Regions from separate parts of the Arthrobacter rhamnosi genome, predicted to be linked through region 2. Evidence: riboswitches for the same ligand, from Rfam matches in the RefSeq annotation. Region 2 holds a riboswitch; each other region holds the start of a gene.
What was found. Region 2 has a riboswitch for thiamine pyrophosphate ahead of thiM (hydroxyethylthiazole kinase). Riboswitches for the same ligand answer to the same signal wherever they lie in the genome.
Positions count from the first base shown of each region.

Region 1: linked by a shared signal. The riboswitch ahead of ACX80I_RS06400 (MFS transporter) and the one ahead of thiM (hydroxyethylthiazole kinase) in region 2 are both predicted to bind thiamine pyrophosphate.
Region 3: linked by a shared signal. The riboswitch ahead of ACX80I_RS11445 (ECF transporter S component) and the one ahead of thiM (hydroxyethylthiazole kinase) in region 2 are both predicted to bind thiamine pyrophosphate.

Region 1 covers NZ_JBTNDT010000002.1:425,702-436,099, reverse strand. The annotation lists gene ACX80I_RS06430 (DNA-3-methyladenine glycosylase family protein) at 175-1,038, shown strand; gene ACX80I_RS06425 (PucR family transcriptional regulator) at 1,035-2,234, opposite strand; gene ACX80I_RS06420 (ferredoxin reductase) at 2,333-3,442, shown strand; gene ACX80I_RS06415 (fatty acid desaturase family protein) at 3,463-4,602, shown strand; gene ACX80I_RS06410 (SRPBCC family protein) at 4,713-5,210, opposite strand; gene ACX80I_RS06405 (ArsR/SmtB family transcription factor) at 5,223-5,555, opposite strand; TPP riboswitch at 5,625-5,732, shown strand; gene ACX80I_RS06400 (MFS transporter) at 5,727-7,019, shown strand; gene pta (phosphate acetyltransferase) at 7,169-9,247, shown strand; gene ACX80I_RS06390 (acetate/propionate family kinase) at 9,303-10,398, shown strand, end outside.
Region 2 covers NZ_JBTNDT010000003.1:282,628-293,025, reverse strand. The annotation lists gene ACX80I_RS08070 (DUF427 domain-containing protein) at 84-368, shown strand; gene ACX80I_RS08065 (aldo/keto reductase) at 491-1,519, shown strand; TPP riboswitch at 1,624-1,722, shown strand; gene thiM (hydroxyethylthiazole kinase) at 1,761-2,606, shown strand; gene thiE (thiamine phosphate synthase) at 2,606-3,265, shown strand; gene ACX80I_RS08050 (hypothetical protein) at 3,433-3,786, shown strand; gene ACX80I_RS08045 (lipoate--protein ligase family protein) at 3,725-4,459, shown strand; gene ACX80I_RS08040 (MBL fold metallo-hydrolase) at 4,490-5,119, opposite strand; gene ACX80I_RS08035 (S-(hydroxymethyl)mycothiol dehydrogenase) at 5,119-6,204, opposite strand; gene ACX80I_RS08030 (mycoredoxin) at 6,298-6,555, opposite strand; gene ACX80I_RS08025 (chorismate mutase) at 6,704-7,006, shown strand; gene thrS (threonine--tRNA ligase) at 7,247-9,241, shown strand; gene ACX80I_RS08015 (HIT family protein) at 9,241-9,852, shown strand; gene pgsA (phosphatidylinositol phosphate synthase) at 9,852-10,398, shown strand, end outside.
Region 3 covers NZ_JBTNDT010000005.1:89,731-100,128, forward strand. The annotation lists gene ACX80I_RS11435 (energy-coupling factor transporter transmembrane component T family protein) at 1-722, opposite strand, end outside; gene ACX80I_RS11440 (ABC transporter ATP-binding protein) at 719-2,209, opposite strand; gene ACX80I_RS11445 (ECF transporter S component) at 2,206-2,814, opposite strand; TPP riboswitch at 2,876-3,000, opposite strand; gene ACX80I_RS11450 (DUF4235 domain-containing protein) at 3,146-3,406, shown strand; gene ACX80I_RS11455 (FUSC family protein) at 3,487-4,611, opposite strand; gene cycA (D-serine/D-alanine/glycine transporter) at 4,800-6,278, opposite strand; gene ACX80I_RS11465 (4a-hydroxytetrahydrobiopterin dehydratase) at 6,469-7,116, shown strand; gene ACX80I_RS11470 (FAD-dependent monooxygenase) at 7,143-8,711, shown strand; gene ACX80I_RS11475 (dihydroxyacetone kinase family protein) at 8,794-10,398, shown strand, end outside.

The DNA.
Region 1 (10,398 bases), on a different contig from region 2:
GTCGTCGCCCGACGCCGCCCCTGCCCCTGACCATCGAATCCCGGTTCGTGGACGGTGCCGTCGTAGGGTTGGTCCGACCTGTCCGGACGTCCGAGGAGCTTCCATGGCACCCGTTATCGGCCGCCGCGGCACGACGGCGACCGGCGTCCTGCCCGCGGCGGACGCCGTCCGCCCATGAGCCGCACCGCGGTCCTTCGCGCCAACGGCCTGCTGGACGCCGGCCCGATGGCGGCGATCCTCGCGAACCACGCCATCCCGGGCTGCGAGGTGGCGGACCGGACCGGGCACTCGCATTCGCGCCTGCTGGCGACGCCGGGCGGATCGCGCCGGATCACCGTCACCATACGGCCCGACGGCGTCGGACTCACCGCAGACACGGACGACGACGACGAATTCGCCCAGCTCGCACACACGACCCGCGGCTGGCTGGACCTCGACACGGACGTCGACGCCGTCGCGCGTGCGTTCGGGGGAGATCCCGTCCTCGGACCCTTGGTACGCCGTCGCCCCGGGCTCCGGGCCGTCGGGTACCCGGACGCCTTCGAGGCGGCGATCATGACCGTGCTCGGGCAGCAGGTGTCCGTGGCCGCGGGCGGCACCTTCGGTGGCAGGCTCGCGGCCGCGTACGGCACGGCGTCGCCCTCCGGCCTCACGGTCTTCCCTGCGCCGGGCACCATCGCCGACGCTCCGCAGGAGGAACTGCGCGCCGCCGTCGGCGTGACCCGCGCACGCGCCGCAACCGTGCAGAACGTCGCGCGCGCCGTCGTCGACGGCCTGTCCCTCGACCCCGGAGGCGACCACGTGCAGCTGCGGAAGGAACTGCTCGCCATCCCGGGTATCGGCCCTTGGTCCGCCGACTACCTCGCAGTGCGCGTCCTGCGGGACCCGGACGCCTTTACGCCCGGCGACCTCGTGGCCCGGCGCGCGATGGGCAACCCGAGCATCCGGGACGCGGACCGGTTGTCCCGGGCCTGGCGCCCCTACCGCGCCTACGCCCTCTTCCACCTCTGGACGGCGGCGACCTACCGCGGGGCCTAGGCGGGAACTGTCCGGCCGCTGCGCAGCGCGATCTCCAGCTCGAAACGCACCTTCGGGTTCCTGAGGTCCTCACCGAACAGCTCGCGCAGCTGGAGCACCCGGTACCCCACCGTCTGCGGGTGGATGCCGAGCTCGTCCGCGATCGGGGCGCGCTGGCCCCAGTGCCGCAGCCAGGCGAGCAGGGTCTCCTCGAGTTTCTCGCGCTGACCGGCCGGCAGCCCGGCCAGCGGTGCGAGCCTCCGCTGGGCGAGCTCCCCCACGGCGGACGGCTCCGCGGCCAGGACCACCTCGGTCAGGTGCTCGTCGGCCCAGACGGGAGGATCGTCCTCGCCCTCGCGCGGCGGCAACATGGACGCCGCCAGGACCGCCAGCCGCAACGAATCGGCGACCTGCTCGAGCCCGCCGGCCGGTCCGATGGACGCACTCCTGCCGGTCAGGACCCGCTGCAGGTCCGCGCGGGACGCCACCCCCCGCTCGGGGACCAGGGCGACGGCGTCCGTCTCACGCTCGATGACGATCCCACCCGGTGCAAGCCTCTGGCGCAGTCCCTGCGCGCGCTCGAGCGGCAGCGTCACGACGGCGAGTTGGGCCGGCACGGCCCAGTCGGCGAGCGACGCCGCCTGCCGCAGCGACGTCTCGTCCGCCTGCCCGAGGAGCAGCAGTTCCAGCAGTTCCGCACGACGGCGGTCGACGGCCCCGGCCCGTTCGGACTGCTCGAAGGCGTAGGCCTCGGCGCTGACCGCGGAGAGTTCGTCGATGTAGGCCATGATCGATTCCCCGAGGTCCACCACCACCGCGGAGCCCAGGCCCTCCTCCATCGAGCGGCGCGACATCTCCCGGAAGGTCACGCGCGCACCCATCCGATAGGCCCCGAGCAGCGAATCCATGCTGCGTCCCTGGCGGAATTCGCCGCGGCCCAGGCCGGCCACCAGCTGGCGGCTCTGGTCGGACAGTGCGGGCAGGCTCGTGCCCGGCAACTCGAGGAACCGCTCCAGGGCGACGGCGACCCCGAGGCGCAGTGCGTGGCCGAAGCCCCCTTCGATCGGACGCGCATATGCCGGCACCAGCTGGGGGACGGTCTGGATGATGGCCTCGACCAGATCGCCCGTGAGCGGCCGGAGGCGGTCGCTCACCTGGGGCGGGAGGGCGAGCCAGGGCGGCTCGGGAGGAGTTCCCACAACCTCGTCAGAACTCATCCGGACGGCCCCGATCTATCTCTCCACGACAATGCAACTCCGTCAACTGTATGCGAAGAGTGAAGAATTTTAGCGGGAGAGGCTATATCGTTGGTGCAATGATCCGGTTCACGAAGCTGGCGCGTGTAGCCTCCGCGCTCATCACCCCGCTCACGCCGGAAGACTTCCTCGCCCTGTTCAATCCGGTGTACTCCTCCCGCCAGCTCCGGGGCGTCGTCACCCGCGTGGTGCGCGAAACCGAGGACTCCGCCACGATCTACTTCCGCCCCGGCCACGGCTGGCACGGCCACCAGGCCGGGCAGTGGGCGCGCATCGGCGTCGAACTGGACGGCGTCCGCCACTGGCGCTCCTATTCGCTGAGCAACGCCGCCGGGCACGATCCAGCCATCACGGTCAAGGACGCCGGCGCGGTGTCGCACGTCCTGGTCCGGGACACCAAGCACGGGGACGTCCTGTTCCTCGCGCCGCCGCAGGGCGACTTCGTCCTTCCCGAGCACCCGCGGTCCCTGCTCATGCTCACGGCGGGCAGCGGCATCACTCCGGTCATGTCCATGATCCGCACGCTGGTCCCCCGACGCCCGGACGCCGACGTGGTGCTCATCAACTCGAACAGCACGCCGGAGAAGAGCCTGTTCCGCGAGGAACTGGACGAGCTCGCCGACCAGTTCCCCAACCTCACGGTCCGCCACTGGTTCACGAGCGCCCGTGGCAGGCTGGAGTTCACGGCCAAGACCATCGCGGACCTCTGCCCGGACTGGCGGTCCCGCGCCGCCTACGCCTGCGGCCCAGAGGGCTTCCTCAACTCGGCCGAGGAACTCTGGAACCGCGAGGCAGCCCTCGAGACCGCCCGCACCGCCCCGAGCATCACGGCCGGAGCCGAGGCGCAGGCCAGCACGGGCACCCTCACCATCGAGCGGTTCACCACCGACCTCACCGCCGGCGCCGGGCACGACGGCGGCCTCGTCACCTTCGAGCAGTCCGACCGCGAGGTACAGGCCGACGGCGACACCCCGCTGCTGGACATCGGCGAGGATGCCGGCATCCTCATGCCGAGCGGTTGCCGCATGGGCATCTGCCACAGCTGCCTCATCCCGCTGCGTGCCGGGCAGGTCCGGGACCTCCGGACGGGTGAACTGCACAACGAACCCGGCCAGCTCATCCAGACCTGCGTCTCGGCGGCCGCCGGGCCCGTGAACCTCGACCTTTAACCCCCAACGGAGGAGTCCCCATGACCACCACGCTGACCCGCCCGGGCGCCCTTGCGGCGTCGGGCCACCCCCTGGTCCGCCCCGACGCCGCCAAGCACCTGACGGACGAGCAGGTCGAGGAACTCGGCCGCGAGCTCGACGCCGTGCGTGACGAGATCCTCGCCAAGCGGGGGGCGACCGACGCCGCATACATCCGCCGCGTCATCAAGGTCCAGCGCAGTCTCGAGTTCGCAGGCCGCGGTACCCTCCTCTTCAGCAAGTACAAGGCCGCCTGGGTCGCCGGCACGGCCATGCTGAGCGTCGCCAAGATCCTCGAGAACATGGAGATCGGCCACAACGTGCTCCATGGCCAGTGGGACTGGATGCGCGATCCGGACATCCACTCGACCACGTGGGAGTGGGACTTCGTGACCCCTGCCCGCTCCTGGCAGCACACGCACAACGACCTGCACCACCGCTGGACCAACGTCATCGGCAAGGACAGGGACGTCGGATACAACCTGCTCCGCATGGACCCCGACCAGCCGTGGCGCCCCTTCAACCTCGGCAACCCCCTGTACAACGCCATCCTGGCGCCGGTCTTCGAGTGGGGCATCGCCCTGTACGACCTCGAGATCCCCGAGTACAAGGAAGGCCTGAAGTCCAAGGAGGACATGAACCGCGACCTCAAGGCCGTCGGCAAGAAGGTCCTCACGCAGTTCTCCAAGGACTACGCCGCCACCCCGGCCGTCGCCATGCTGACGGGTTCCGGCAAGCAGGCCCTCTACGGGACGCTCGCGGCCAACGCCATCCGCAACTTCTGGGCACACGCCGTCATCTTCTGCGGCCACTTCCCCGAGGGCACGGACACGTTCACGGAGGAGGAGGTCGAGGGGGAGACCCGCGGCGACTGGTACGTCCGGCAGATGATCGGCTCCGCCAACATCTCCGGCTCGAAGTTCATGCACCTGATGACCGGCAACCTGTCGCACCAGATCGAGCACCACTGCTTCCCCGACCTGCCGTCCAACCGGTACGCCGAGGTCGCCGTGAAGGTCCGCGACATCTGCTCGCGCTACAACCTGCCCTACACCACCGGCCCCCTGCCCAAGCAGGTCGCCTCCACCTGGGGAAAGATCTTCAAGCTCGCACTGCCCAACCGCAAGCCCCGGACCGCGTAAGGGCGCCTGGCACTCCGCCGAGCCGACAGGAAGGACCGCCGAAAGCGTTTTTCGGCGGTCCTTCCTGTTCTCCCGGTACCTCACCGGAGGCACCGGGCAGCCCGGCCGGATCAGACGGAGGCATCCTCCGCGAGGAGCGCATCGACCTGCCCGAGGGCGAGCCTGAGGCCCTCCTCCATGCCCATCGCGACCATCTGGTCGAGCTGTTCGAGGGACTCGAACGAGGTCGTCATCGTCATGCGCGTCCGCCCGCCGAGGTCCTCGAGGGTGACTTCGGCGTGGGTCTCGCCCATGTCCGCCACCGGCTCGCCGTCCTCGTCGGCGAACCCGTCGTCGAACGTCAGGCGGTGCGGCGCCTCGACGCCGGTGATGCGCCACCAGCCCCGCGCCTTCTCGCCGTCGGGACCGGTCATGTAGTAGGCCGCACGCCCGCCCGGGACGAACTCCAGGGAGTCGAAGGTCGCGGGCCACGTCGGCGGTCCCCACCACCGCTCGAGCTGCCGCAGATCCTCCCAGATCCGCCAGACGCGTTCCACCCCCGCGTCGAACTCCGCGACGAGCCGGAAGTTGAGTGCCTCGGTGTCCTTCTCCGTACTGATGACCGCCATGATGATGCCTTCCTAGTCCTCATCCAGAATCTCTTCGATCCGTTCGACCCGCTGTCGCCAGATCCTTTCGTAGTCGTCCAGCAGGCGGCGGGCCCTGTGCACGCCGTCGACCTGTCCCCGCACGATCTGCTCCCGTCCGCGTTTCTCCTTGGTGACGAGAAAGGCTCGCTCGAGCACGGCGACGTGCTTCTGTACCGCTGCGAAACTCATGTCGTACTGCTCGGCCAGGCCGGATACCGAATACTCGGCGACCAGGACGCGCGCCACGATATCCCGCCGTGTCGCGTCGGCGAGCGCCTGGAACAGGCGGTCCACCTCGTCCTCACTCATCTGATTTACAACCATGTGGTTGTACGTTATGCCCGGTGAGCACGAAGGTCAAGGGCTCTTACCGCGGCATGGCAGGATGGAGCCACCTATTCCCGCGGGAGCCCCGGCAAGGGCTGAGAGGAAGCTGCTGCAGCTTCGACCGCCGAACCTGCCCCGGATCATGCCGGCGAAGGAAGCGAGAATGCAATGCCCCATCCCTCCATGGCATCCCCGGCCACGATGCGAACCACTGACGAACGGCGGGCGCGCCACGCCGTCCGGGGCGGGATCCTCGGGAACTTCGTCGACCAGTTCGACATCTTCCTTCCGGTCATCGCCCTCGCCCCCGCGGCGAGCACCCTGCTGGGTGCGGAGAATGTCATCGCGGCCGCCGGGCTCGTCTTCACCGCGACGCTCATCGGCCGCCCCCTTGGCGCTGCGGTCCTCGGCCCCATCGCCGACCGGGTGGGACGCACCGCCGTCACGAAGGTGGCCCTGGCCGGTATCGCCGCCACCACACTGCTGATCGCCGCCGTCCCCGGTCACGAGGTCCTGGGCTGGGGAACGGTGGTGCTCATCCTGGCACTGCGGTTCCTCGGGGGCGTCTTCCTCGGCGGCGAGTACACCTCTGCCGTCCCGCTGGCCATGGAGTGGTCCGTACCCCGACGGCGAGGGCTTGCCAGCGGGCTGATCATGGCGATGTCCCCCGTGGCCAATACGACCATCGCGGCCCTGGTCCTCGTGCTGTTGGCCGTCCTCGGTCCTGCGTCCTACGCGGCCTGGGGCTGGCGCGTGCCCTTCGTCGTCGGCGGCATCCTGGCGCTCGTCATGCTCGGGTACTACCGGCGCCAGGTGGCGGACGCTCCGGTAGCCCGGGTCACCGTGCCGCTCCCCCTGCGGGATGTCCTCGTCGGTCCCGACCGTCGGGTGTTCCTGCAGACCTTCACCCTGATGACCGGACTCTGGCTGCTGACCTATATGGCGATCCCGACCCTTACGGCGGAACTGACCAGGGCCGGCACCTTCGACGGACGTGGTGTCACCTTCGCCCTGCTCTGCGCCACCGCGGTCTCCGCCGTCGCCATGGTGCTCTGCGGACACCTGTCCACCTTTCTCGGACGACGGCTCTTCTTCGTCGGTTTCGGAGTGCTGGCCGCCGTTCTGGCCCCGGTGTGCTTCCTGTCCATCTTCGCCGTGGAGGGTCCGGTAGCCGTCGTCGTGCTCTGCGCCGCCCTGCAGGTGGTGACCGTATCGGTGTACGGGCCCGTCGGCGCGTACCTCTCGGAACGTTTCGCCGGCGGCGTCCGCTCCAGCGGCTACGGCCTCGGGTACAGCCTGTCCATCGTGGTGCCCGCGCTCTACCCCTACTATCTGCCTCCGCTCCAGGCTGCTTTCGGCACCTGCGCCCCGATCGCCGCCCTGCTGGTCCTCGCAGGCTTGCTGGTGGCAGCGGGCGGACTATGGGGCCCGGAGACGGACACGCGCGCACCCCTCGGCTGAGGGCGCGGAGGCCGCCTACCGAGACGGCAGAACAGGCGTCCCCGTACGCCCTGGACCGGTTATCCCTGCCTTTCCGACGGCGCGGAACCCGCCCCGACGGCGTGACACCCGTTATGGCGGGGGTCCGGGGACCCTGCAAGACTGGGCCCATGACCCGCGGAATATATGTGAGCGCCATGACCAACGGCTCCGGCAAGTCCCTGATCTCCCTGGGGCTTGCGGACATGCTGTACCGGCACGCCGACCGCGTGGGATTCTTCCGGCCCATCGTGGAGGGTGACGATCCCGATGCGGATCCGATGGTGCGCCTCATGCAGCGCGCGTTCGACCTCCCGGACAGCCGTGCGCGCGGGGGCCTGACCCGCGCCGAGGCCCGAGCCCTGCTGGTCACCGGCGACCGCGCCGAGATCGACGCCCGCTGCGTCGCGATCTACAGCGAGATCGCCGCGGAGTGCGACGTCGTCATCGTCGAGGGGACGGACCTCTCCGGGAACGACGCGGCCGTCGAGTTCGACCTCAACGCGCGCCTCGCCAACAACCTCGGCGCCATGGTGCTCGCCGTCATCAGCGCCAAGGACATGTCGGTCGACGAGGCGGCGGACACCGTCGACGTGGCACGCCGCGAACTCGACGCCGCCAAGGTGTCCCTCCTCGCGATCATGGTCAACCGGGCCGCCGATGACGCCGTCGCCGCCATCAGCGAGCATGTACGGCCCGGCCGTTCCGGCCGCCCCGTCTACGTGATCCCCGAACTGGCCGAGATCTCCCAGCCCACCGTCTCCGAGGTGGCCACGGAACTGGGCGCGCGCCAGATCGCCGGCAACTCCAACCTCGAGCGCGACGTCACCAGCGTGCGCGTGGCCGCCATGAACGTCGGCAACTTCCTGCACCTGCTCAGGGACGGCGCCCTGGTGATCGTGCCGGGCGACCGGGCGGACGTCCTCGTGGCGACCCTGGCGTCGTCGTTCTCCCCCGAATTCCCGGTGCCGTCGGCCCTCTTCCTGACCGGCGGTCTGGCACCGGACCCCAACATCCTCGCCCTCCTCGCGCAGGCGCCGTTCCCCGTCTTCGCGCTCGACGACGACACCTATACCGCCGCCCGGCGCGTGAGCGAGGTGCGGGGCGAGATCGCGAGCGGACTGCGCCGCAAGGCCGCGGCAGCCCTCGGCGCCTGGTCGCGGCAGGTGGACGAGAGCGAACTGCTGGAGCGGCTCGAACTCCCCCGGCCCGTCAGCATGACCCCCCTGCGCTTCCTGCACGAGCTGATCCAGCGCGCGCGGTCCGAGCGGCGGCACATCGTGCTGCCCGAGGGCGAGGACATCCGTGTCCTGAAGGCCGCCGAGATCCTGCACCGCCGCGATGTCTGCGACCTCACGATTCTCGGACCCGAGGCCCGGGTGCGGGAGCTGGCGGCGGGCCAGGGCGTGGACCTGACCGGCATCACCCTGGTCGACCCCGCGACCTCCGAGCTGCGGGATGAATTCGCCGCGGAGTATGCGCGGGTCCGGGCCCACAAGAACGTGTCCCTCGACCAGGCTCGCGAACGCATGCTGGAAGGGGCATATTTCGGGACGATGATGGTGCAGCTCGGCAAGCTGGACGGCATGGTGTCCGGTGCCGCCCATACGACGGCGAACACCATCCGCCCTGCGCTCGAATTCGTGAAGACCAAGGACGGCGTGAAGATCGTCTCCTCGGTGTTCCTCATGCTCCTGCAGGACCGCGTCCTCGTCTACGGGGACTGCGCGGTGAATCCCGACCCCAATGAGGAGCAGCTCGCCGACATCGCAGTGGCCTCTGCGGAGACGGCAGCCCAGTTCGGCGTGGAGCCCCGTGTCGCGATGCTCTCCTACTCCACGGGTGAATCCGGCAGCGGCGGAGCCGTGGACGAAGTGCGGCGCGCCACCGAACTCGTCCGGCAGAAGCGACCCGACCTCGCGGTCGAGGGCCCCATCCAGTACGACGCCGCCGTGGACGCATCGGTCGCCGCATCGAAACTCCCCGGCTCATCGGTGGCCGGCCAGGCGACGGTGTTCATCTTCCCGGACCTCAACACCGGCAACAACACCTACAAGGCGGTGCAGCAGTCCGCGGGCGCCGTCGCCGTCGGACCCGTCCTGCAGGGCCTCCGCAAGCCGGTCAACGACCTCTCCCGCGGCTGCACCGTGGAGGACATCGTCAACACCGTCGCCATCACCGCGGTCCAGGCCCAGCAGCAGCCGGCCTAGCTCCCCCGCCCGCCCCGCTCGCCCCTCTTCCGCCCCTCTTCCAGGACAGGACCCCATGATCATCCTCGTCATCAATTCCGGCTCATCCTCGCTCAAGTACCAGGTACGCGAGGGCGACGACGTCCTGGCGGAGGGCCTCGTGGAGCGTATCGGCGAAGCCGAGGTGCCCGACCACGCGGCCGCCCTCGACCAGGTGGACAGCGAGGTCACCGCGGCGCTCGGGGGGCGGAGCATCGACGCCGTCGGCCATCGTGTGGTGCACGGCGGGGAACGCTTCAGCGAGCCCGTGCGCATCGACAACGAGATCACCCGCGCCATCGAGCGACTCAACCCACTCGCTCCCCTCCACAACCCCGCAGCGGTCACGGGAATCCGGGCCATCACCGAGAAGTGGCCGGACATGCCGCAGGTCGCCGTCTTCGACACGGCATTCCACCGCACCCTGCCCGAGCACGCATGGCGGTACGCCGTGCCGGACGAGCTGTACCGGCGGTTCGGCATCCGGCGCTACGGATTCCACGGGACCTCACACGCCTATGTGGCCCGCGCCGCAGCGGAGCTCCTCGGCACGGACACGTTCACGGGCGTCATCGCGCACCTCGGCAACGGCGCCTCCGTGACGGCCGTGCGCGACGGCCGGAGCGTCGACACGTCGATGGGCTTCACGCCCCTCGAAGGACTCGTGATGGGCACGCGCTCCGGCGACATCGATCCGTCGATCCTGCTGTTCCTGATGCGGGAGGGGTACTCGGAGCAGGACCTCGACGCACTCCTCAACCGCAACAGCGGACTGAAAGGCCTCACGGGCACCAATGACATGCGCTCGGTGACCGAGGCCGCCGAGTCCGGCGGGGACCGCGCGAAGCTCGCCATCGAGGTGGCCTCCTACCGCCTCGCGAAGTACGTCGGCGGCTACCACGTGGCCGTAGGCGGCGCGCAGGCACTCGTCTTCACCGCGGGCATCGGCGAGAACGCGGCAGCCTTCCGCAGCGCCGTCGTGACGAAACTCGGCGCCCTCGGCCTCGAACTCGACGAGGAAAGGAACGGCGAACGCAGCAGGGAAGCCCGGGCGATCAGCACGCCGTCGTCGGCCTTCCCTGTCCTCGTGGTGCCGACCGACGAGGAGGCGGCCATCGCCGGGGCGACCGCCG
Region 2 (10,398 bases):
ACAGGGTACGGACGCCCTTGCCGCCGTCGGCAGGGAGTGGACAGCCTGCCCGCGCGACCGCACGTCCCCGAGGAAGAGGAACCATGCCGAAAGCAATCTGGAAAGACAGGGTCGTCGCGGAGTCGGCGGACACCGTGATGGTCGAGGGGAACCACTACTTCCCGCCGGGTTCCATCTCCCAGGAGTTCTTCGTCCCTACGGAGACGCACACCGTGTGCCATTGGAAGGGCACGGCGAGCTACTACACCCTGGTGGTGGACGGCGAGCAGAACAGGGACGCCGCCTGGAGCTACCCGGAACCGAAAGAAGCGGCGGAGAACATCCGCGGTTACTACGCTTTCTGGAAGGGCGTCACCGTCAGCGAGTGAGCATCGGAGGAGGGGCGCCGTCCCACGATGGCGCCCCTTGCCATGCTGGTCGCAGGACAGCTGCGCCCGGCCCAGGATCCAAGGACACGGCGCCGCACGGCGCACAGCAAAGGAGCAACCCCATGGAGTACCGGAAACTCGGTAACAGCGGCACCTCGGTGTCCCACCTCGCCCTCGGCACGATGACCTTCGGGGCGGAGTCGGACGAGGCGACGTCGCACGCCATCCTGTCCGACTACGCCGCGGCAGGCGGCAACCTGATCGATACGGCGGACGTGTACTCCGCCGGCACCTCCGAGGAGATCATCGGCCGCTGGCTCGCGAAGAACCCGGTGGAACGGGACCGGATGGTGCTCGCCTCCAAGGGCCGCTTCCCGATGGGCACCGGCCCCAACGACCTCGGCCTGTCGAGGCGCCACCTCCGGCGAGCGCTCGACGCCTCGCTGGCCCGGCTCGGGGTCGACCACATCGACCTGTACCAGGTGCATGCGTGGGATCCGCTGACCCCGCTCGAGGAGACCCTCGGCTTCCTCAACGAGGCGGTCGTCCAGGGCAAGATCGGCTACTACGGGTTCTCGAACTACACCGGCTGGCAGCTCACGAAGGCCGTGATGACCGCCCGCCAGCGTGGCTACTCACTGCCGGTGACGCTGCAGCCCCAGTACTCGCTGCTCGTGCGTGACATCGAGGCAGAGATCGTCCCCGCCGTGCTCGACGCGGAGATGGGGATGCTTCCGTGGTCCCCGCTCGGCGGCGGCTGGCTGACCGGGAAGTACTCCCGCGACGCCGAGCCGACGGGCGCCACCCGGCTCGGGGAGAACCCCAAGCGCGGCATGGAGGCCTGGGAGAAGCGCAACGCGGACCGGACGTGGGACATCGTCGACACCGTGACCGGCATCGCGGCTGAGCGTGGCATCAACGCCTCCCACGTCGCACTCGCCTGGGTCGCTGCGAAGCCCGCCGTGACCTCCGTGATCCTCGGCGCACGCACGCAGGACCAGCTGGCCGACAACCTCGCGTCGTCCGGCGTCGTGCTGACGCCCGAAGAGCTCGACCGACTCGACGAGGTCAGCGCCCCCACCTTCGGGGACTACCCCTACGGGGCTCCTGGGCAGGAGCAGCGCAGCCGCAAGATCGAGGGCGGCCGCTAACCAGGCGCAGCTGCTCGTCCCGGTGCCGGTCCCTCCGGTCACCGCCCCGGCACGCCGGGGCGGTGACCGGGCTTGGATGCATCCGCGCGACGCGTTACCGTTCGAGCAGCGACACGGGGTGTCCCTCCACCGGAGGGGCTGAGATAAGACCCGTCGAACCTGATCCAGCTCATACTGGCGAAGGGATGTCCTGCCGGGCCCTGGTGTCCGTCCGTCCTCTCGCCCCAGCGAAAGGCAGCACATGACGGAATTCCCATCGGCAACCGCGGACCCCGCCCGCACGATCAGCGCCGAGGCCTGCGCGGGGCTGCTCGCGGACCTGCGCAGTGCCTCCCCGTTGGTCCAGTGCATCACCAACGCGGTCGTCACCAACTTCACCGCGAACGTGCTGCTCGCCCTGGGTGCAGCCCCCGCCATGGTCGACATCCCCGGGGAAGCGGCGCAGTTCGCGCCCGTGGCCTCCGGGGTGCTCGTCAACCTCGGCACACCCACCGAGGCGCAGCGCGCGGCCATGCTCGAGGCCGCGGAGGCGGCGGCCGCGTCGGACACGCCCTGGGTGCTCGATCCCGTCGCCGTGGGGTTCCTGACCGTTCGCACCCGGACGGCCCAGCAGCTCGTCGCCCAGCGCCCCACCATCATCCGCGGCAATGCATCGGAGATCATCGCCCTCGCCGGCTCCGGCGGCGGGGGACGCGGCGTGGACTCCGTGGACGAGCCCGCCGCGGCGCTCGACGCAGCACGCCTGCTGGCATCGCGGTACGGTTCCGTCGTCGCCGTCTCGGGCGCCGTCGACGCCGTCGTCCCGGCCGACGGCGCCGTCGTCCGGGTGGCCAACGGCACGCCGCTGCTGACCCGGGTCACCGGCGGCGGCTGCGCGCTCGGTGCGGTGATGGCGGCTTTCGCTTCGCTCACACCGGATCCACTGCTCGCGGCCACTGCGGCCACCGGCGTGTACACGCTCGCCGCGGAGAAGGCCGCGATCCTTGCGGAGGGCCCGGGAACCTTCGCCCCGCGCTTCCTCGATGCGCTCGCGGCCATCACCCCGGCCGATGTCCGCCAGGGCCTGGTCCTGCCGGAGGACTCCTGATGCCGCGGCCCGATCCGGCGTCGTACCTGCCGCTCTACCTCGTGACCGACACGGAGCTGTGCGCGCCCCGGGCGGTCGCGGACGTCGTCGCCGCCGCCGTGGCAGGGGGTGCGACCTGCGTGCAGGTGCGGGACAAGCACGCGGGAGGGCGGGACCTGCTCGCGCTCCTCGCCGCGGTCGCCGGCGCCGTCGCGGGCCGGGTACCGGTGCTGGTCGATGACCGGGTGGACGTGTACCTCGCGGCGCGGGAGCAGGGCGCACAGGTGCACGGCGTCCACGTGGGCCAGTCCGACCTGCCGCCCGATCTGGTGCGGCGCATCGTCGGCCCGGACGCCGTCGTGGGCTTGAGCGCGGCGACCGCAGACCAGTTCGCCGTCGCGCACGCCCTTCCCGCCGGCACGGTGGACTACCTCGGCGTCGGCGCGGTGCATGCCACCGCCACGAAACCGGACCACCCGACACCGCTCGGCGTCGACGGCTTCGCTGCGCTGGCGGGCACGGCGCGCCTGCCCTGCGTGGCGATCGGCGGGGTCACCGCGGCGGACGCCTCCCCGCTCCGCCAGGGGGGAGCGGCAGGAATGGCAGTCGTGTCCGCGATCTGCGCGGCGCCCGACCCCGCACGTGCCGCGGGGCTGCTGCTGGAGGCCTGGGAGTCCTGAGGAGCGCGGGTGCGCACCGCTGCAACACCGGGTGCGCACCCGGTGCGCACCGGGTGCGCACCGGTGCGACAGCGTGCGGCCCGGCATGGTCCGGCACGGTCCGGTAACCGAAAGAGGCTCGGACGGCAACCGGGAGAGGGGGTGCCTGCCGCCCCTAGAATCGCCGTGTGGCAACGAGGAGGGACATCCTTGCCGGCATGGTGATCGTGCCGCTCCTCGTGGCGGAGACTGCGTGTAACGGAGGTTCCATGGACAGCGGACAGCCCACAGGTACCGCGGCGGGGGATCCCGCCGTCCTGACAGCGCGACCGGGCACGGCGGAACCGGGTACCGGGACGAGGCCGGGGGTGCACGCCCTCGGCGTGGCGACGAGGCGGGACCCGATCGTCTTCGTCCCCGAGTCGGTGGACACCGACGAGCCGGTGCTCAGCTTCTCCCGGCTCTGCCTACGATGGATGGATGAGCACTCCATGGCATGGCGCTGCCGAGCTGGCGCTCGTTCTCGACCCGGCCTCGGATGACGCGGCCGCAGAGCTGGAACGCGGCATCGCGCTGCTGCGCGACGTCGCCGTCGGAAGCAGGCCCCCGACGCTGCGCCTGTACCGCCCGAGTCCCACGGTCGCCTTCGGACAGCGGGACGCACGGCTGCCGGGTTTCGGTGAGGCGTGCGCCGTATCGACGAAGCACGGCTTCGTCCCGCTGGTGCGGCGCGCAGGCGGGCGCGCCGCGGCCTACCACCGGGGCTGCCTCGTGGTCGACCACCTCGAACCCGCCGCGGACCCCGTCGCCGGCACGCGGGCCCGCTTCGCCGCGTTCGGGGAGTTCTTCGCCGGGATACTGAGCGGCGTCGGACTCGACGCGCACGTGGGCGAGGTCCCGGGCGAGTACTGCCCCGGTGAATTCACGGTCCACGGGCGGGCCGACGGCGTCCCGGCCGTCAAGCTCGTCGGCACGGCGCAGCGCGTCGTCGCGGGTGCGTGGCTCTTCTCGTCGGTCCTCGTCGTGGAGGACTCGGCGCCCCTCCGCGCCGTGCTCACCGACGCCTACGCCGCGCTGGGGCTCGAGTGGCGGCCGGCCACCGCCGGAGCGGCGCAGGACCTCGCCGGCGGCGTGACGGTCGACGCCGTGGAGGACGCCCTGCTGGCGGCCTACGCCGCGACCGTGCGCCTTGCCCCCGCGTCCCGCCGCTCCTGACGGCGGGACGCGGGAACGGAGCCTACGGCATCAGTGTCCGCGCCGGATCCATTCCTCCAGATGCGGAGCCTCGTCGCCGATGGTGGTGCTCTCCCCGTGGCCGGTCCGCGCGATGGTCTCCAATGGCAGTGTCAGGAGCCGGGTGCGGATGGACTCGATGATGGTGGGGAAGTCGCTGTAGGAGCGGCCCGTGGCGCCCGGCCCGCCCTGGAAGAGCGTGTCGCCCGTGAAGACCGTTCCCGCCTCCGGCAGCAGGTAGCAGACCGAGCCGGGGGAGTGGCCCGGGGTGTGCAGCGCGGTGAGCGTGACACCGGCGACGTCGATCGTGTCGCCGTCGCGGATCCACTGGTCGGGGCTCAGTTCGGGGAACACCCTGTCCCAGAGTTCGCGGTCGCCCTCGTGCAGGTGGATCGGCGCGCCGACGGCGTCGAACAGGTCACCGACGGCGCGGATGTGGTCGTCGTGGGCGTGCGTCAGCAGGATCGCCCGGACCGTCCGCCCGTTCACCTGGTCGAGGATCGCCGCCGCGTCGTGGGGTGCGTCGATGACGACGCACTCCTCGTCGTCGCCCACGATCCAGACGTTGTTGTCCACGTCCCACGTCCCGCCGTCGAGCGAGAACGTCCCGGACGTGACGAGGTGCTCCACGCGTGCCGCCATCAGAGCTCCACCACCGATCGGAGCACGGCACCGCCGTGCATCTTCCCGAAGGCCTCCTCGACCTGGTCGAGGCGGATGCGCTCGGTGACGAAGGCGTCGAGGTCGAGGTTGCCCTGCAGGTAGTGGCTGACGAGCATGGGGAAGTCCCGGCTGGGCAGGCAGTCGCCGTACCAGGAGGACTTCAGCGCTCCGCCCCGGCCGAAGACGTCGAGCAGGGGGAGCTCGATGGTCATCTCGGGGGTGGGGACGCCGACGAGGACCACGGTCCCGGCGAGGTCGCGGGCATAGAACGCCTGCTTGTAGGTCTCGGGCCGTCCGACGGCATCGATCACGACGTCGGCCCCGTTGCCGCCGGTCAGCGCCCGGATGGCTTCCACGGGGTCCTCGTCCTTCGAGTTCAGGACGTGCGTGGCGCCCAGGCCCCGTGCCAGTTCGAGTTTCCGGTCGTCGATGTCGACGGCGATGATCGTGGTGGCCCCGGCGAGCCGGGACCCCGCGACGGCGGCTATCCCCACGCCGCCGCATCCGATGACGGCGACCGAGTCGCCCCGGGAGACGTTGCCCGTGTTGATCGCTGCTCCGATACCCGCCATCACGCCGCAGCCGAGCAGGCCCACGGCCGCCGCGTCCGCCGCCGGATCGACCTTGGTGCACTGGCCCGCCGCCACCAGGGTCTTCTCGGCGAAAGCGCCGATGCCGAGGGCCGGGGACAGCACGGTGCCGTCCTCGAGCGTCATCTTCTGGGTGGCGTTGGCGGTGTTGAAGCAGTACTGCGGCTCACCCCGGCGGCACGCCCGGCACTCGCCGCAGACGGCCCGCCAGTTCAGGATGACGCGGTCGCCCGGCGCGACGGTGGTGACGTCGTCGCCCACCGCGCTCACGACGCCGGTGGCCTCATGGCCCAGCAGGAACGGGAACCCGTCGTTGATACCGCCCTGCTTGTAGTGCAGGTCGGTGTGGCAGACGCCGCACGTCAGGATATCGACCAGTGCCTCGCCCGGTCCGGGATCGGGTACGAGGATGGTCTCGATGGCGGCGGGGGCATCCTTCGCCCGCACCACGACGCCCTGAACTCTATGCACCATGTCTTCGCTGTCCTTCCGCTGGGAACGGCGGCCGGGGAACGGGCCACCGGTCCCAGCATATGGCGGGAAGGACCGGCGCGGAGGGTGTCCGGGCTAGACGGCGACCCTGGTCCGCACCTCGGCGGCGGACGGGTTGGTGGCCGTGCTGCCGTCCGGGAAGATCACGGTCGGGACGGTCTGGTTGCCTCCGTTGAGGGATGCCACCAGCTCGGCGGTGCCTTCGACCTCCTCGATGTTGATCTCGGTGTAGCCGATGCCCTGGGCATCCAGCTGAGACTTCAGGCGCCGGCAGTACCCGCACCAGGACGTCGAGAACATGGTGATGGATCCGGCTTCTGGCGTGTAGTCCACGGTGCTCCTCAAATCTGCGTGCGCACGTGCCGCACGCGTCGATACGCGGGCGGCTGATCCGCCCGCATGGTACTCAACACCGCAGGAGGCGGTGCCATTCCTCCCCGCGGCAGGCGGTGACCGCCGGTGACAGCGGTAGGCTTCCGCCATGGCTGAAGCAGACGACGAGCGGAACGTGAAGCAGTTGGCGGCGGTCCGTGTCGCCATCAACGAGGTGGACGAGCAGATCGTGTCGCTCATCTCCCGCAGGGAGCGCCTCGTCCGCCGGGCGGGTGCGCTCAAGCGCGACGACGCCTCCGTCCGCGCCCCCGCCCGGGTGGAGCAGGTCATCACCAATGTGCGCGGCTACGCGTCGCAGCAGGGCGTGGACCCGACGGTCGTCGAGGAGACGTACCGGGCGATGATCGCCGCGTTCATCGAGTTCGAGATGAGGGTGCGCCGGGAAGGGTGACGCGCAGTGCCCGGTGGTCTGCGTCCATCGAACTGTCGATGTGCGCGTCGGTGCGACCGTCGGTCCGCCCGTGGATCTGCCCGTCCACCGGCCCCGTCGATCGGCGGGGTGTTGGTCGGCCCTGCGCCCACCCGATACGATCAGCAAGGCGGTCCCGGCCCTTGCCGGGTCCCGTCACGCCCGTTCGGGCGACCATTTTTCCCAGCACCGAGGAGACCGCCCGTGTCAGCGCCCCAGCCCATGAAACTCGTCGTCGACGGCGAAGAGAAGCAGGCGACGACGGGCACCACCGGCACCGAGCTGTTCAGTGAACGGCGCGACGTCGTCGTGATGCGCGTGGACGGGGAGCTCAGGGACCTCGACCAGGAACTTCCCGAGGGTGCCTCCGTCGAGGGCGTCACGCTGGAGGACCCGGCCGGCCTCGAGGTGCTGCGCCACTCCGCAGCCCACGTCATGGCCCAGGCCGTGCAGCAGCTGCGTCCGGGTGCGAAACTCGGCATCGGGCCGTACATCACCGACGGCTTCTACTTCGACTTCGACGTGGAGGAACCCTTCACGCCCGAAGAGCTCAAGCAGCTCGAGAAGATGATGCTGAAGATCGTCAACACCAACCAGCGTTTCGTGCGACGGGTCGTGTCCGAGGACGAGGCCCGCGAGGCCATGAAGGACGAGCCGTACAAGCTCGAGCTCATCGGCCTCAAGGGCGGGGCCACCGAGGAGGACGGCGCATCGGTGGAGGTCGGCGCCGGAGAGCTGACGATCTACGACAACGTGGACCGCAAGTCCGGCGACGTCGTCTGGCAGGACCTCTGCCGCGGCCCGCACCTGCCGAACACCAAACTCATCTCCAACGCCTACGCGCTGACGCGTTCGGCTGCTGCCTACTGGCGCGGCAGCGAGAAGAACAAGCAGCTCCAGCGCATCTACGGCACGGCGTGGCCCACCAAGGACGCGCTGAAGGCCTACCAGGAGCGCCTGGCGGAAGCAGAGCGCCGCGATCACCGGCGCCTCGGCACGGAGCTGGACCTCTTCTCCTTCCCCGACGAGCTGGGCTCCGGACTGCCGGTGTTCCACCCCAAGGGCGGCATCATCCGCAAGGCCATGGAGGACTACTCGCGCCAGCGCCACACCGATGCCGGCTACGAGTTCGTGTACACGCCGCACATCACCAAGGGCCACCTCTACGAGGTCTCCGGGCACCTCGACTGGTACCGGGACGGCATGTTCCCCGCCATGCACGTGGACGAGGAGCTCAACGAGGACGGCACGGTGCGCAAGCCCGGGCAGGACTACTACCTCAAGCCCATGAACTGCCCCATGCACAACCTGATCTTCCGGTCGCGCGGGCGGTCCTACCGCGAACTGCCGCTGCGCCTGTTCGAATTCGGCTCCGTGTACCGGTACGAGAAGTCCGGCGTCATCCACGGCCTCACCCGGGTACGCGGCATGACCCAGGACGACGCCCACATCTACTGCACGCGTGAGCAGATGAAGGACGAGCTCACCGGGACGCTCAACTTCGTGCTCGGCCTCCTCAAGGACTACGGCCTCGAGGACTTCTACCTGGAGCTCTCCACCCGCAACCCCGAGAAGTCCGTCGGTTCGGACGAGATCTGGGACGAAGCCACGCGCACCCTGGCCGAGGTCGCCGAGTCCTCCGGACTGGAGCTCGTGCCCGACCCCGGGGGAGCCGCGTTCTACGGCCCGAAGATCTCCGTCCAGGCACGTGACGCGATCGGACGCACCTGGCAGATGTCGACCATCCAGCTCGACTTCAACCTGCCCGAGCGATTCGAACTCGAGTACCAGGCCGCCGACGGGTCGCGCCAGCGCCCGGTCATGATCCACCGCGCGCTGTTCGGATCGATCGAGCGCTTCATGGGCGTGCTCACGGAGCACTACGCCGGAGCCTTCCCCGCCTGGCTGGCACCCGTGCAGGTGCTCGCCATCCCCGTCGCCGAGGCGTTCAACGACTACCTGTTCGACGTCGTCGACAAGCTGAAGGCCGAGGGTATCCGCGCGCAGGTCGACGCCGGGTCCGACCGCTTCCCGAAGAAGATCCGCACGGCGAGCAAGGAGAAGGTGCCGTTCGTGCTCATCGCGGGCGGCGAGGACCAGGAAGCCAACGCCGTCTCGTTCCGGTTCCGCGACGGCAGCCAGGACAACCAGGTGCCGGTCGACGAGGCGGTCCGGCGGATCGTGGAGGCGGTACGCAGCCGGGAGGCCACGGTCTGATGGAGGACGCGGACAATCCGGGCGGGACCGGCCCCTACGCGGGCGACGCCGCGGTGACGGACGATCTCGAACTGGCGGGTGTGCCCGACGCCTTCCAGCGACTGTGGACACCGCACCGCCTCGCCTACATCAAGGGAGGGCAGGAGCAGGTCACGTCGGAGAAGACGTGTCCGTTCTGCCGTGCTCCTCAGCAGAGCGACGAGGAAGCTCTCATCGTCCACCGCGGTACCCATGCCTTCGTGCTGCTCAACCTCTTCCCCTACAACGCCGGCCATCTCCTGGTCTGCCCGTACCGGCATGTGCCCGACTACACGGACATCGACGAAGCGGAGACCGCGGAGATCGCCGCCCTCACGCAGACGGCCATGCGCGTACTGCGGAAGGTGTCGAATCCCTCGGGCTTCAACCTGGGCATGAATCAGGGGGCCACGGGAGGCGCGGGCATCGCGGCCCACCTGCACCAGCATGTGGTGCCCCGATGGGGCGGGGACGGGAACTTCCTGCCGATCATCGCGCAGACCAAGGCGATCACGCAGACGCTCGGTGAGGTCCGCGAGCAGGTCGCGGCGGCCTGGCCGTCCTCGGGGACAGCTGCGGGATCGGCGTCCTGATGCTCAACAGGTACGCGCGCGGTTTCGTCACGGCCCTCTTCACGCCGCTGGCCCGCCTGTTGCTCAAGTGGGGCGTGACGCCCGACGCCGTGACCATCACCGGAACCATCGGTGTGTCCGCCGGAGCGCTGGTCTTCTACCCGCTCGGCCAGCTGTTCTGGGGCACGGTCTTCATCACGCTCTTCGTGTTCTCCGACGTCGTCGACGGGATCATGGCGCGGATGAAGGGCCACGGCGGACTGTGGGGGAACTTCCTCGATTCGACGCTCGACCGCATCGCGGACGGGGCGCTGTTCACCGGCGTCGCCATCTGGTTCTTCACGGGCGGGGAGAACCCGGCCATCGCGATTGCAGCACTCGCCTGCCTCGTGCTCGGCATGATCGTCTCCTATGCCCGGGCGAAGGCCGAGTCGCTCGGCTTCACGGCCAACGTCGGGCTGGCGGAGCGCGCCGAGCGCCTCGTCTCCGTCCTGGTCGTCACGGGCCTGACGGGCCTCGGGCTGCCCGAGGGAGTCCTGCTGGCCGTCCTCGTGGTCCTGGCGGCGG
Region 3 (10,398 bases), on a different contig from region 2:
GCGGCGACAGCGGCGTCGAGCGGAGCCAGCTTGCTCTCGCGCGCCCACGTGCGCGTTCCTCCGCCGAATCCGCGGGCCTCCATCGCCGTCGCCAGCCGGGTGGCCCGCCGGATGGCCTGCACGATCAGCCCGAAGGACTGCCCCAGCAGGTTGCGGGTCCGCGCGACGATCGAGCCGTCCGAGCCGATGCCCCGGGCGTGCCGGGCCAGCCCGAGAGCCTCCCACTCCTCGACCAGGAGGCCGACCAGTCGCAGCGACGCCAGCGCCCCCAGGACGAACCGGTGCGGCAGGTGCAGCTTCTGTGCGAGCGCGTCGGCGAGGTCCGTGGGGTCCGTGGTGAGCAGGAGGAAGATGCCCGGGAGCGCGAGCGCCAGTCCCCTCAACCCGACCGCGATGCCGGACGCCACCGACCCCTCGGTGAAGAGGAGCGGCCCGACGTCGAGCAGCACGCGCCCCGTCTTCTCCGCCAGCAGGGCGGTCCCGTAGCCGCCGATCGCCGCGGCGACCAGCAGCGGCCAGATCCGCCGCGCCAGCCCCAGCGCGCTGATGCCCAGCAGGGGCAGGAGGACGAGTTCGCAGGCGAGGACCACCGCGGCACTCACCCAGTCAATGCTCGCCATCAGCGCGAGCGTGATGACGACGGCGGCGAAGAGCTTGGACACGGGATTGGCCCGCAGCAGGGTCTTCCCGGTCAGCACCGGGGTCGGGTGGTCCGTGCTCATCGGGTCACCAGCCGTCCCGCTCCGCCCGAGATGTGCAGGGTGGCGCCGCCCAGTGCTGCGATGAAATCGGCGTCGTGCGTGACGGAGAGGACGGAGACGCCTCCGTCGATCAGCTCGCGCAGCAGGGTGACGAGTTCGGCCCACGTTCCCGCGTCCTGGCCGAACGTCGGCTCGTCGAGGATGAGGATGCGCGGGGCGGTCGCGAGCATCGTCGCGACGGACAGGCGCCGCTTCTCCCCGCCGGACAGCGTGAAGGGATTGGCCTTCAGCAGAGAGGTGAGGCGGAGTCGCTCGGCCACCTCCGCCACGCGGTGCAGGTCCGGGGCTCCGCTCACCCGCCGCGGCCCGAACTCCAGTTCGTCGGCGACGGTCGCCGTGAGGAACTGGTGCTCGGGCTCCTGGAAGACCGTCCCGATGCGCTGGACCAGCTCGGACGAGCGCCAGCGGAACGGGTCACCCGCGGCGGTCCCGGCCAGGGCCGCCGATGCCTCCAGCCGTCCCGCCCGCGGGCGGAGCAGGGCGCCGAGTGTCAGGGCGGCGGTCGACTTCCCGGCCCCGTTCGGGCCGGTGATGCTCAGCGCCCCGGCCGCGCGCACCTCGACGGCGAGGTCCTCGACGGCGGCCGGTCCCCGCTTGGTGCGGGCGACGGTGAGACCGGAGGCCGACAGCAGGGCCTCCCCGCCACCGGCGGGGAGCGGTCCGCCCACCACCGGCTGCCATCCCGGGACCCAGACTCCTGCGGCGGCAAGCCGGTCCCGGGTCGGGCCCCCGGCGAGCACGGTCGCGGGCGGCCCGTCGGCCAGGACCCCTCCGCCCGCATCGAGCACGACCACGCGGTCGACGACGTCGGCCCATACCGCCACGCGGTGCTCCACGACGACGAGGGTGGCTCCGGTGCGCTCGAGGACGCGGACGACGGCGTCGCGCACCTCGAGGACTCCCTCGGGATCGAGGTTCGCGGTGGGCTCGTCGAGCAGGAGCAGCCCCGGCTCCATCGCGAGGACGGACGCGAGCGCGAGTCGCTGCTTCTGGCCGCCGGAGAGCGCCGCCGTGGGGTGGCCGAGCGGGAGGTCGAGCCCGACGTCGTCGAGCCCCCTGCCCACGCGCCGCCAGATCTCCTCGCGCGGCACCGACAGGTTCTCGGCCGCGAAGGCCACCTCGTCGCCCACGCGGGCGAGGACCACCTGCGTCTCGGGGTCCTGCAGGACGAGCCCGGCGCGCCCCCGGGCGCCGGCCGGCTGCGCGCCGTCGAGCAGGAGTTCACCCTCCTGCTCGCCCTCGTCGCCGGTCCCGAGCAGGCCGGCCAGACCGGCGAGCACGGTCGACTTGCCCGCGCCCGAGGCGCCGAGGAGCAGGACGCGCTCCCCCGGCGGGATGTCGAGATCGAGCCGGCGTGCGGCGAAGGCCTTCCGGCCGGCGTGACGCCAGCCCCATTCCCGGGCGCGGACGTGCACGGGGCCCGGGAAGGGTGCCTGCGCTGGTGTCACACGTCCGCCGTGCGGCCCGCGGCGAACGAGGACAGGACGCCCGTCCGGGCGAGGCCCCGCATGGCGAGCCAGGACAGCAGCCCGGCGATCACGATGCCGGAGATGGCTGCGAACACCGTGTACAGGAGCTTGAATTCGAACGTCCACAGCGCGTTGTAGAGGATGTTCTCGCTGATCGCGAGCGCGAGGCCTGCACCGAGACCGGCGAGCAGCGCTACCGGGAGGTTCCACTTCCGGTAGAGGAAGAGCAGGAAGACGAGCTCCGCGCCGATCCCCTGGATGACTCCGGAGAGCAGCACGGTGATCCCGAAGTGGGAACCGAGCAGGGCTTCGACGGCCGCGGCGAGGACCTCGCAGTAGATCGCCGCGCCGGGTTTCCGGATGATGAGCCCGCCGAGGACGGCGGCAATGAGCCAGCCGCCGGAGTACAGGCCGGCCAGGGGCGGGAAGCCCGCCGTGAGCACGCTGATGCCCGAGTACCCCGCGGACCATGCGAAGAACAGGACGCCGACGGCGACCGCGATGACCGAGGCCACCACGATGTCGACGACGCGCCACTGGCGGGTGCGGGGAGAGGTGCCGTTGAGGGCGGTTGATGATGCCATGGTGATTCCTCCTGAGGTACAGGAGGGGAGGGTGCCGGGGACCGCCGGGGCAGTTTCCGTGCACTCTGAGAACTCGACTCCCTTCGCCGGTACTAGCCGGATCAGGTTCGAGGGTCTGCGGCGGTCCGCACTCTCAGCGCCCGTTCCCGCAGCATGCTGCCGGTCGGCGCTCCCCTGTCGTATGTTGGTTGAGCGCTACCGATCCTACACCGCAGGGGGAGCCCCGGCAGATGAGCTCCTCGTGCAGGGCCGGCCCCGTGCGTGCAGCTGTGCCGGGGGCCGCCCGCCGCGGCTAGGCTAGGCGGAGGACTACCGGACCAGAAGGAGAGACATGAACGTACTGTTCAAGCTGCTCGGCGCGGGCATGAGCGTCGGCGCCGGCTTCGTGGGGACCAAGCTCGTCGACTTCCTGTGGGAGAAGATCACGGGTGAAGCGCCACCGAAGAGCAAGGACGGGCTGGAGAACACCCTGCGCTCCGCCCTGGTGTTCGCGATCGTCTCGGGTGTGGTGAGCACCACCATCCAGGTGCTCACCAACCGTTCCACGCAGAAGGCGATCGACCGGTTCGCGAAGACCCGCGACCTCACCTGAGCGGTTCCACGCAGGAAGTTTCATCCAGTGACGAGGGGCACTCTTCGGGGTGCCCCTCGTTGTGTCCCCCGGCAGTACCGCTAGGCCGCCCGGCCTGTTTCCTGCTCCTGCCGGACGGCCTGCAGGATGCGGTGCAGGTTCATGCCGATCGCGGCCGCGGCACCGAAGGGGACGTCCTTCGACGAGGACTCGTACGCAGCGACCTCGAGCGCTTTCAGGCTCCGCTCGGCCACCCGCAGCGTCCCGGCGTCGTCCTCCTCCACCGTCCACAGGTCCAGGACGTCGCCGACGGCGGTGAAGGCCTGCTGGAGGGGCGGCCGGACCGCGGCGGGCAGGGGCTGCTCGCGGGATGTTCCATGGAGCGCGTCCTGCAGCATGTTGGTGATGTTCAGCGTGTGGGTCGCGACGGCTTCGAGGACCTCGACGTGCCGGTGGTCGCGGTCCGCGTCATGCGGGTGGAAGCGCCGCCGGACGTTGCCCTTCCTGCTCTCGTCCGCGTACTGCAGGGCCTCGCGGGCATTGCGTACCGTGGCGGTCAGGTCGTCCCGCCGCTGGGGCCAGCGCGGATCATCCGCCTCCCAGTCCTCCTCGAGCGCCTCGCCCATCTCCTGGAGCTGGCGGGACGCCGTCCTACGGAGCCGGCTCACCTGTCCCACGGCATCGTCCAGGTTCAGCGGCGGCAGGATCAGCGCGCTGACGGCAAGGCCCACGCCCACGCCCACGACGGTCTGGACGAAGTAGCCCAGCGAGTACCCGAGGTCATCGTTGCCGATGACCAGGACGAACAGCCCGGCGGACGCGATCCCGGAACCGCCGCCCGCCGTCCTCCGCAGGGCGCCCGCGAGGAGCACTCCCACGCCGACGACGAAGGCGATCGTCAGCCAGTCCGGGTCTCCCGCCCATCCGGCGATGTGGGCCAGGATGATCCCGATCGTGAGGCCGGCGACCGTCTGCAGTCCCGACCTGAGCGTTCCCGCGACGGTCGGGTACAGCGCGAGCAGGGCGCCCAGCGGGGCGTAGTACGGGTACCGGGAGGCCTCCCCCGGGATGGCGAGCGCGAAGGTCCAGGCGAGCGCGGCCGCGAGGGCGGCCTTGCCCGCGAAAAGGAGGTGGGGATGGACCACTGCGGCGCGCAGCCGCTCCTTCAGGTCGTCGTCGACGCGGGCGGCGAGGATGCGGCCGGAGGGAGTCCTGTTTTTGGCCATCCCTGCAGTATGGCATCCGCACCCGGGCCCATCGGTGTCCCCGCCGCTCCGCACTCCGGGAGGACGACGAAGGACCGCCCCCCAAGCGATTTCCAGGGGACGGTCCTTCGGTGCTTCCGCGCGGTGTTTCCGCGCGGTCTTGCGGAGCAGTCTTCCGGAGCGGTCTTCCGGAGCGGTGGTGCCGGGACCTAGCGGCCTGCGCGTGCCGCCTGCTCGGCCTGCACCGTGGCCTTGTGCTCCTCGATGCGGGCCTGCTGCAGCGGCGTCTTCCGGTTGGCGTACCAGGCCGCTCCGAGCAGGAGGAACCACACCGGCGTCACGACGAGCGCCAGCCGGGTGTCCTCGGCCTGCGCGAGGGCTACGAGCATGAACACGAAGAAGGCAAGGACCACGTAGGGCATGAACGCGGAGCCGGGCATCTTGAACGCGGACCGCTCATGCAGCTCGGGACGGCGGCGGCGGAACGCCAGGTAGCTGATGAGGATCATGGACCAGACGAACATCGTCAGGACCGAGGCCACCGAGGTGACGATCGTGAAGGCTCCGATCACGGAGTCACCCGAGTAGAGCAGGATCAGGCCGGCGAGCAGGAAGATGCAGGAGAACAGGAGAGCGTTCTGCGGCACCTGGCGGCGGCTGAGCGTGCCGAAGGCCTTCGGGGCGTTGCCGTCCTGCGCAAGTCCGAACACCATGCGCGACGTGGAGTAGATGCCGGAGTTCGCGCTCGAGGCGGCGGAGGTCAGCACCACCAGGTTGACGACGACGGCAGCGATACCGAGGCCGGCCAGGGTGAACATGCCGATGAAGGGGCTGTTCGCGGGATCGATGGTCCGCCAGGGGTTGACCGCCATGATGACGGTGAGCGCTCCGACGTAGAAGAGCAGCACACGGATGGGGATGGAGTTCACGGCGCGGGGAAGCGTCGTCTCGGGGTCCTTCGTCTCGGCGGCGGCGGTGCCGACCAGTTCGATGCCGGCGAAGGCGAAGATGGCGATCTGGAAGCCGAGGATGAAGCCGAACAGCCCGTGCGGGAACATGCCGCCGTCGTTCCAGATGTTGGCGAGGTTCGCGACTTGCCCTGCGGGAGAGGTGAAATGCGTGGCGATCATGACGATGCCGGTGGCGATCAGGGCCAGGATGGCCACGACCTTGATGATGGCGAACCAGAACTCGGCCTCGCCGAAAGCCTTCACCGTGGGCAGGTTCAGGAGCAGCAGCACCACGGGGGTGGCCAGCGCCGGGATCCACAGCGGGGTCCCGGGGGCGAGGATGTCCACGTAGCCGGAGATGGCGACGATGTCGGCGACGCCCGTCACGACCCAGAAGAACCAGTAGGACCACCCGGTGAAGAACCCGGCCCAGGGTCCGAGCAGGTCGCCCGCGAAGTCGCTGAAGGACTTGTACTCGAGGTTGGACAGGAGGATCTCCCCCATGGCGCGCATGACGAAGAAGAGCATGAAGCCGATGATCATGTAGACGAAGATCACGGAGGGACCGGCAAGCGAGATGGTCTTGCCCGAGCCCATGAAGAGGCCGGTGCCGATGGCACCACCGATGGCGAGCAGCTGGATGTGGCGGTTGCTCAGCGCCCGGGTCAGGTGGGGCGAGGAGCTGGAACGGCCGGTGGCGCGGGTCGAGGCCGGCGCCGAGAGTACGGGATCAGACATGGAGGAGGTGTTCCTTCCGCAGCCGCGGGGCAGGAAGGCAGCGGCGGTTGCGTGGGTAAAGACGGATATGACAGACATAAAACCCTGAACCGTAGGGAACTGAGAGTCAAATCACAGCCTCACCGGGCGGCCGTCGACTGCGTGGGCGGCAGACCTTCTCCTGCCTCTCCGACGGGGCCATACTGGCCGCATGACTATCCTCGGCACCCGCCAGATCCTCGACGCCGGCCTGGGCGACTGGCGGAAGCTGGCCCAGGCGCTCCACGCCCGTTTCCTGACCGGGAACTTCGCCACCGGCCTCGCCCTCGTCGCGGCCATCGGCGAGCTCGCCGAGGAGATGGACCACCACCCTGACGTCGTGCTGACCTACCGGCACGTCGACGTGAAGCTCCTCAGCCATGATGCGTCCGGCATCACGGAGCGTGACGTCCGGCTGGCCAGGGCGGTCAGCGAACTCGCCTCGGCGCATGGCATCGCCGCCGACCCCGCGGCTCCCGCCGTCGTCGAGCTCGCCCTCGACACCGCCGACCCGGCCGCGATCGGCCCGTTCTGGGCGGCGCTGCTGACCGGGGACGCCGGCGCGGTGGACGGCGACGACGTCGTCGACCCCTCCGGGCGCGTTCCGCTCCTGTGGTTCCAGCACACCGACGCGCACGAGACGCCGCGGCAGCGGTTCCACCTCGACCTTTGGGTGCCGCACGACGCGGCGGACGCCCGCATCGCGGCGGCGGTCGCCGCCGGAGGCACCGTGGTGGACGCCACCCGGGCGCCGTCCTTCACCGTGCTGGCCGACGCCGAGGGCAACCGGGCCTGCGTCTGCACGACCCTGGACCGCTGACCAGGACACCGGCGAGGAGGCCCGCGATGGAGCAGGACGAACGGCACGACCCCGGGAGCGTCGACGTCCTGGTGGTGGGAGCCGGCCCCACCGGCCTGATGCTGGCGAACTGGCTGGTGAGACTGGGCGTGCGCGTGGTGCTGATCGACGGCAAGGACGGCCCGACGGTGGAGTCCCGTGCCCTGGGCGTGCACTCGCGGTCCATGGAGATCTACGACCAGCTCGGCGTCGTGGACCGGGTGCTGGCCGAGGCCGTGCACGCCGAGTCCGTGCGGCCGGGGTTCGGGCGCAGGGCCTTCGCGCCGGTCCCGCTGGGCGGCCTCGGCAGGGGGCTCTCCCCCTATCCCGGCATGCACATGCTGGAGCAGAGCGCCAACGAGCGGCTCCTCGTCGACAACCTGCAGGCACTCGGCGGGTCCGTCCGCTGGGGGCACCGGCTGCGGTCCCTGGACCAGGTGGACGGCGGCGTCGGAGCCGTCGTCGAGGGGCCCATGGGCACGGCAACCGTGTCCGCGCGGTTCGCGGTCGGCTGCGACGGGGCGTCCTCACTCGTCCGTACCCTGTCCGGGATCGCGTTCGAGGGCACCACCAGCCGGCAGACCTTCTACCTGGTCGATGCGGTGGGAGTGAGCGGGCTTCCTCCCGCCACCGTCAACATCCGCCAGGAGGCGACCGAGTTCCTCCTGGCCTTCCCCATGCGGCCCGACGAGGAGGGCAGGAACGGCCAGCGGCTCATCGGCACCGCCGGCGACGACGACGCCCCGTCCGTCACCGAGGACTTCGCGCGGCGCCGGATGGCCGAGGCGTTCGGCGTGACCTACGAGGACTACCGCTGGTTCTCCACCTACCGCATCCACCACCGGATCGCCGCGCAGTTCCGCACGGGTTCCGTGTTCCTGGCTGGGGATGCCGCCCACGTCCATTCCCCGGTCGGCGCGCAGGGCATGAACACGGGGCTGCAGGACGCCCACAACCTCGCGTTCAAGCTCGCCGACGTCGTCGCGGGGCGTGCACCCGAGACGCTCCTCGGCCGGTACGAGGCGGAACGCCGGCCCGTGGCGGTGCGCCTGCTCACGACGACGGACCTGGTGTTCCGCGGCCTGACGTCCTCCTCGAAGGTCGTCATGGCCGTGCGCAGGTACGTGCCCCGGGTCGTACTGCCGGTCGCCGTCGCCCTGTTCCCCCGCCTGCCGGTCGGCCGGCGGCTCGCGGGTTACCTCGGCCAGATCCGCATCCACTACTGGATGGACGGGAGCACCGTGCGCCGACGCCGGGACGCCGTCGTCGGGAGGCGGCTGCAGTGGACCGGCGAGAACTTCGACGTGCTGCGCTCTGCGACCTGGCAGCTGCACCTGTATGCAGCGGACGAGGCAGGGATCCGGCACGCGGAAGCCGCAGCGCGGGAGTTCGGGCTCCCCCTCCACCGCTTTCCGACCACCGGATCGACACCCCTCCGGCCCGGCATCCTGTACCTCGTGCGGCCGGACGGGTTCGTCGCTGCCGCCTCGCGCCCGGAGGACGCCGCCCGGGCCCTGCACGCGGCCGGCGGATACCAGCCCGCGCCGAGCCGGGCCGACCGGCGGTCCTCCGGCTGACCTGCTGCGGGCCGCGCTCCGAGGGCATTGCCTGATCGTGCAGATCCTATAGAATGTAGGAAAACGACCAGGAGGAATCGCAATGACGCGACTGTTCAATGAGCCCGGAGACTTCGTCGACGAGATGATCAGCGGCTTCGCGGCCGCGGCATCGCGCTGGGTCCAGCAGATCCCGGGCGGCGTCGTCCGCGCCGGCCGCCCCGCAGCACCGACGGTCTCCCTCGTCATCGGGGGCGGCAGCGGACACTACCCGGCCTTCGGCGGCCTCGTGGGGCCAGGCCTGGCCCACGGAGCCGTGATGGGCAACCTCTTCGCATCGCCGTCGGCACACCAGGTCCGCACGGTCGCCCGGACCGCCGACCAGGGCCGGGGCGTCCTCCTGAGTTACGGGAACTACGCGGGTGACGTCCTGCACTTCGACGAGGCGCAGGCCGAGCTGCGCGAAGCCGGACTGGACGTCCGCACCGTGACCGTGACGGACGACATCTTCAGCGCCCCCAGGGGCGAGGAGCACAAACGGCGCGGCATCGCGGGGGACCTCACCGTGTTCAAGGTCGCCGGCGCAGCGTGCGAGGAGGGCTACGACCTCGACGGGGTCGAGCGCGTCGCCCGCCGCGCGAACGATCGGACCCGCTCCCTCGGGGTCGCCTTCGGCGGCTGCACGCTCCCCGGCGCCGACGCGCCCCTCTTCGAGGTCCCCGAAGGCCGCATGGCCGTGGGACTGGGCATCCACGGCGAGCCCGGCATCGACGAGGTGGACATCCCCACGGCGGCGGGCCTCGCCGAACTGTTCGTCAGCCGCCTCCTCGAGGAGGTCCCGGACGGGGTCGCCCTCGAGGGCGCGCGGGTCGTGCCCCTGCTGAACGGCCTCGGCAGCGTGAAGTACGAGGAACTCTTCGTCGTCTACCGCACCGTCCACCAGCTGCTCGGCGGACGCGGCATCAGCATCGTCGACCCGGAGGTCGGCGAACTGTGCACCAGCTTCGACATGGCCGGCTGCTCCCTCACCCTCCTGTGGCTCGACGACGAGCTCGAACGCCTCTGGACGGCGCCGGCGGACACGCCCGGCTTCCGCCGCGGACAGGTCGGCGAGCAGCAGCGTTTCGACGCGGAGGTCAAGGACGACGCCGAGGAGACGGTCGGCAGCTCGTCCGCCGAATCCCGCGCCTGCGCCGCTACCGTCGCCACGGCCCTCGAGGCCGTCGCGCGCATCGTGGACGAGCACGCCGACGAACTCGGCAGGCTGGACCAGGTGGCAGGCGACGGGGACCACGGCATCGGGATGCAGCGCGGCGCCCACGCCGCCCGGGACGCGGCGCGCGCCGCCGTCGGGCAGGGCGCCGGCGCCGAGACGGCACTGCGGCACGCGGCCAACGCGTGGAGCGACCGTGCCGGCGGCACCTCGGGGGCCATCTGGGCGACCATCCTCAAGGCCCTCGGATCGGTGGTCGGCGACGAGGCACGGCCCACCGCGGAGGACCTCGCACGAGGAGTGTCGGCCGCCAGTGACGCCGTCATGGCCTTCGGGAAGGCGAAGGTCGGCGACAAGACCATGATCGACGCGATCGTGCCTTTCTCCGACGAACTGTCGGCGCGGATCGGCGACGGGCAGGGGCTCGCCGAGGCGTGGTCGGGAGCCGCGTCCGCGGCCACGGCCGCGGCGGAGGCCACGGCGGCGATGAAGGCG